Linked DNA regions of Prosthecomicrobium sp. N25. The protein of the gene in region 1 interacts with the protein of each later gene in a pairwise test. Links are inferred from orthologs where the notes say so. Each region holds a gene or a part of one and is shown in the gene's direction. Other genes may lie near its edges.

What was found. Proteins that work in one complex are often made in the same cells at the same time.
Region 2: the proteins of WBG79_RS09585 (region 1) and ybgC interact in binary tests that used the Escherichia coli proteins (3 or more experiments, as listed by UniProt). The link is inferred for Prosthecomicrobium sp. N25 from one-to-one orthologs.

The regions. Positions count from the first base shown.
Region 1 is NZ_JBBCAT010000001.1:2,121,997-2,124,735, forward strand. What follows is about bases 8-2,686. They hold WBG79_RS09585 (acyl carrier protein), read left to right. Parts: upstream 8-1,068; coding sequence 1,069-1,305; downstream 1,306-2,686. Other genes in these bases: fabG (3-oxoacyl-[acyl-carrier-protein] reductase), read left to right, coding at 8-737; fabF (beta-ketoacyl-ACP synthase II), read left to right, coding at 1,406-2,668. Also shown: more of fabG, read left to right, coding at 1-7. UniProt on the Escherichia coli protein: Carrier of the growing fatty acid chain in fatty acid biosynthesis.
Region 2 is NZ_JBBCAT010000001.1:1,667,454-1,670,390, forward strand. What follows is about bases 61-2,937. They hold ybgC (tol-pal system-associated acyl-CoA thioesterase), read left to right. Parts: upstream 61-1,208; coding sequence 1,209-1,667; downstream 1,668-2,937. Other genes in these bases: ruvB (Holliday junction branch migration DNA helicase RuvB), read left to right, coding at 61-343; WBG79_RS07565 (HAD-IA family hydrolase), read left to right, coding at 414-1,157; WBG79_RS07575 (phytanoyl-CoA dioxygenase family protein), read left to right, coding at 1,866-2,900. In the rest of the region: more of ruvB, read left to right, coding at 1-60.

The DNA.
Region 1 (2,739 bases):
TGTTCGACCTGAGCGGCAAGACCGCGCTCGTCACCGGCGCGACCGGCGGCATCGGCGGCGCCATCGCCAAGGCCCTCCACGCCCAGGGCGCCGCGGTCGCCCTGTCGGGAACGCGCCGGGAGGTGCTCGAGACCATCGCGCACGAGCTCGGCGAGCGCGTCCAGATCCACGTCGCGAACCTCGCCGACCGGGCCTCCGTGGACGCCCTGGTGCCCGCCGTCGAGGCGGGCCTCGGCAAGCTCGACATCCTCGTCAACAACGCCGGGATCACCCGCGACAACCTCTTCATGCGCATGAAGGACGAGGAGTGGGACCAGGTCATCGAGGTGAACCTCACCGCCGGCTTCCGCCTCGCCCGCGCCGCCCTGAGAGGCATGATGAAGCGCCGCCACGGCCGCATCGTCGGCATCACCTCGGTGGTCGGGATCACGGGCAACCCCGGGCAGGGCAACTATGCCGCCGCCAAGGCCGGCATGATCGGCATGTCGAAGTCGCTCGCCCAGGAGGTTGCCAGCCGCTCGATCACGGTCAACTGCATTGCGCCGGGCTTCATCGAGACGCCGATGACCGACGCGCTGAACGACAAGCAGAAGGAATCGATTCTCGGCGCCGTGCCCGCCGGCCGCCTCGGCACCGGGTCCGAGATCGCCGCCGCGGTCGTCTACCTGGCGAGCGATGAGGCCGCCTACGTCACCGGCCAGACCCTTCACGTGAACGGCGGGATGGCCATGATCTGAGGGCGTCCGGACCGGCTCCGGAGCTTGGATTTCCGCGCTCCGCGACGGTCTGCCGGCCGCTGGTCAAGCCAAATAAAGTGTGCTAGCACGACCGCCATCTCTTCGGTAACGGGGTGAGAACGCGTGCGGTCCTGCGGCCGAGCGCGGTCAGAATCGGGGGGGCGAGCCAGCGACGGAACACGGGGCTCCGGCGACACCGATGGTGTCATCCGAGACGGCCCCGGACCGGATCCGAGCCGCTTTCGACGATCGGATGGTTCGAGGCAGCGGGCAGGAACCGGCCCGCGGCTTCTTGGGTCGAAAAATCTTCAAGGATTCGAGGAAGAAAGAAATGAGCGATATCGCTGAGCGCGTGAAGAAGATCGTGGTCGAGCACCTGGGCGTCGACGCCGAGAAGGTGACCGAGAACGCGAGCTTCATCGACGACCTCGGATCCGACTCTCTCGACGTGGTCGAGCTCGTGATGGCCTTCGAGGAGGAGTTCGGCGTCGAGATCCCGGACGACGCAGCCGAGACGATCCTGACCGTCGGCGACGCCGTGAAGTTCCTCGAGAAGAACGCGGGCTGACCGCTCGCCTTCCCGGATATCGTGACCATATTCGGAAGACCGGGCGCCCAGCGCCCGGTCGGATTTTTGTGGAACGGGCTCGTTCGGACTGATGGATAAGATGCGCAGGGTCGTCATCACGGGGTTGGGCATGGTCACGCCGCTCGGGTGCGGCGTCGAGGAGACCTGGGCCGGCATCCGGGCCGGCCGCAGCGGCGCCGGTCCCGTGACCCGCGTCGAGGTCGACGACCTGGCCTGCCGCATTGCCTGCCAGGTCCCCCGCGGCGACGGCACCAACGGCACCTTCGACGCCGACCAGTGGCTCGAGCCGAAGGAGCAGCGCAAGGTCGACGACTTCATCATCTTCGCCGTCGCGGCCGCCACCCAGGCCCTCGACGACGCCGGCTGGCACCCGAAGACCTACGAGGAGCAGATCTCCTCGGGCGTCCTGATCGGGTCGGGCATCGGCGGCATCGGCGGCATCTACGAGGCCTCCCTGACGCTCAAGGAGCGCGGGCCCCGGCGCGTCTCGCCCTTCTTCATCCCCGGCCGCCTGATCAATCTCGCGGGTGGCTACGTCTCCATCCAGCATGGCCTCAAGGGCCCCAACCACGCGGTCGTCACCGCCTGCTCGACGGGCGCACACGCGATCGGCGACGCCGCCCGCCTCGTCGCCCTGGGCGACGCCGAGGTGATGGTCGCCGGCGGCACCGAGTCGCCGATCAATCGCATCTCCATCGCCGGCTTCGCGGCCTGCCGCGCCCTCTCCACCGGCTTCAACGACCAGCCGACCCGCGCCTCCCGGCCCTACGACAAGGACCGCGACGGCTTCGTGATGGGCGAGGGCGCCGGCTGCGTGGTCGTCGAGAGCCTGGAGCACGCCAAGGCGCGCGGCGCCAAGATCTACGCCGAGGTCGTCGGCTACGGCATGTCGGGCGACGCCTACCACATCACCGCCCCGGCCGAGGACGGCGACGGCGCCTTCCGCTGCATGTCCGCCGCCATGAAGCGCGCCGGCATCACGGCCGCCGACATCGACTACATCAACGCCCACGGCACATCGACTCCGCTCGGCGACGAAATCGAGCTCGGCGCCGTGCAGCGGCTGGTCGGCAATGCCGCGGCGGGCATCTCGATGTCCTCCACCAAGTCTATGACCGGCCATCTCCTGGGCGCCGCTGGCGCCGTCGAGGCGATCTTCTCCACCCTCGCCATCCGCGACCAGATCGCACCGCCGACCATCAATCTCGAGAACCCGTCCGTCGAGACCCCGATCGACCTCGTGCCGCTGGTCGCCCGCGAGCGCCGGATCGACACCGTGCTCTCCAACTCCTTCGGCTTCGGCGGCACCAACGCGACGCTGATTCTCCGCCGCGCCGCCTGACACCCTCGCAGGAGCGCCGCCGCGGCGCTCCGACGCGGGCGGGAAGTGCCCGCCCCGACAGGGTTTTTCCA
Region 2 (2,937 bases), 450 kb from region 1 along the record:
GGTGGGCGGGAAGGACCGCATCGACCGCCAATCCGCCGACGTGGCGCTCCGCCGCCTCGAGGTGGACGAGGCCGGGCTCGACCAGCTGGACCGGCGATACCTGACCGTCATCGCCGTCTCGTTCGCGGGCGGACCGGTGGGGATCGAGACGATCGCTGCCGCGCTCTCCGAGCCGCGCGACGCGATCGAGGAGATCGTCGAGCCATACCTGATCCAGCAGGGCTTCGTCATGCGCACGCCGCGCGGCCGCGTCCTGACGCCCGCCGCCTTCCGGCACATGGGCCTGCCCGTTCCGACCGGCCGGCCGGAGCAGATGCCGCTGTTCGGCGCCGAGGAGGACTGAGGGCGCGGGAGGCGACGAGGGGCCGGCCGGTCGCTATACTCATCGACCCTCCTCGTCCCGGTGCTCCTTCATGCTGACCCTCATCTTCGACCTCGACGGCACCGTCTCGGACACCGAGGAGGTCCATCGGCGCGCCTACAACGAGGCCTTCGAGGCCGAGAAGCTCGGCTGGAACTGGACGCCGGAGCTCTACGGCCGGCTCCTCGCCGTGACGGGGGGCAAGGACCGGATCCGCCACTACGTCGAACGCTACGATGCGGCGGGCGGACCGCGCATGCTGGCGCGGATCGACCGGATCTACGAGACCAAGACCGCGCGATACCAGGCGCTCGTCGAGGCCGGCGAGGCGAAGCTTCGCCCGGGCGTGGCCCGTCTCGTCCGCGAGGCCGGCGCGGCAGGCGTCCGGCTCGCCCTGGCGGCCTCGGCGAGCCTGCCCAACGCGGTCTCGATCCTGCGTTCCGGCTTCGGGCCGAGCGGCGACGACCTCTTCGCCGAGATCGTCACGGGCGAGCAGGTCCGGCGCAAGAAGCCGGCCCCGGACGTCTACGCGCTCGCGCTCGAACGGCTCGGGGTCGACCCGGACGCCGCGGTCGCCATCGAGGATTCGCTGAACGGCCTCAAGGCGGCGACCGCCGCCGGCATCCGGACCGTCGTCACGCCGTCCACCTATACGCGGGACGAGCCCTTCTTCGGCGCCCTGGCGGTGCTCTCCGACCTGGGCGAGCCCGGGCGGCCCTACCGCCACATCGCCGGCGCGGGGGGCGGCGAGGCGATGGTGACCCTCGCGGCGCTCGACCGGTGGCGGAAGGGCTGAGCCGTCCGGCCGCCTTGACCGGCCCGCGCGGGAGCCGCATGACTTCGGGCCATGACCGCCCCGCATGACCCCGAGTCCCTGGTCGCCGGCCGCCTCGGCCCCGACGGGCACTGCCTGCCCGTCCGCATCTACTACGAGGACACCGACGCCGGGGGGATCGTCTACCACGCCGCCTACGTGCGCTTCATGGAGCGCGGCCGCACCGATTTCCTGCGCCACCTCGGCGTCCGCCAATCGGAGGCGTCCGCAGGGCCCGAGGGGGTCTTCTTCGCCGTCCGCCACATGGAGATCGACTTCCTGAAGCCGGCCCGGCTCGACGACCTCGTCGAGGTGCGCACGGCGCTCCGGGAGATCGGCGGCGCCCGCCTCGTACTCGCGCAGAGCGTCCGGATCGGGGCGGAGATCCTGGTGTCCGCCAAGGTGACGATCGCGGCGCTGGGCAAGACGGGACGCCCCCGACGTATTCCCGAGGCCGTGCGGGCCGCCTTCGCCAGGTTCGCCTCGGTCTGAGCGCCAAGGCCGATGCGGGGACCGAGATCCCCGCCGTCATGGCGGCGATCCGACACTCGCGAACCGTGACGCCGGGTGAGGACCGAATCCGTACGAATCTTCGCAAGCTGCGCAGCCTGCTTCTTTTTTGCTCGAATTTCAGATGTATAGATTCTCCCCGGGCGCAGGATCGGACGCGCCCGCGACGGAGAGAGAAGCATGAAGGCCATCGACTGGCTGAAGTCGCCGCTCTACGCGGCCGAGATCCTCGGGTCGGCCAAGTCCTTCCGGCACAATCCCATCCTGGGCAATGCCCGGCTGAACGAGATGGGGCTGCACAAGCGCCGGGTCGAGCTCGCCGCCCGCATGGCCGAGCGCCGCCGCGCCGCGCTGGCCGCGGCCGTGCCCGCCGAGGACCGGGCGGCCTTCGATCGCGACGGCTTCCTGATCAAGCCCGATTTCCTGCCCGCCGACGCCTTCGCGCGCCTGAAGGACCGGCTGTACAATCAGGAATTCGAGGCCCGTGAGATGCGCCAGGGCCAGACCGTGACGCGGATGATCCCGCTCGATGCGCGGACGCTGCCGCAGATCCCCGAGGCCGCCCATGTGGTGCGCAACGATCTGGTCCGGTCGACCATGCGCTACGTCGCCTCGACGGGCGGCACGCCGGTCTACCACCTGCAGACCGTCATCGCCGAGCCCGAGCGCGGCAAGGCCGACCCGCAGACAGAGCTCCACTCCGACACCTTCCACCCCACCGCCAAGGTCTGGCTCTTCCTGCAGGACGTCGGCCCGGAGGACGGTCCGTTCCTGTACGCCCCCGGGTCCCACCGCCTGACGCCGGAGCGGCTCGCCTGGGAGTACGAGCAGAGCCTGACCGCCGGCCGCGACAAGCGGGCCCACCATGCGCTCGGCTCGTTCCGGGTCCGGCCGGAGGACTTCGCCCGCTTCGACTACGCGCCGCCGCGTCAGGTCACCGTGGCCGCCAACACGCTCGTCTATGCCGACACCTACGGTTTCCACGCCCGCTCGGTCAGCACCCGGCCGACGCTGCGCATGGAGATCCACGGCTACCTGCGCCGCAATCCCTTCCTGCCCTTCGTAGGGCTCGACCCGCTCGGCATCCCGGGTGTCGCCGAGCGCCAGCTCGACATCTATCTCGCCTGGTGCGACCTGCGCGAGAAGGTGACGGGTCGGCGCAATGTCTGGCGCCCGGTCGGCAAGGTGACGCCGGCCTCGCCGGCCCATGTCTGAGGGCAAGGGCATCCGTCTTCGGGAGGATTGAACTCCG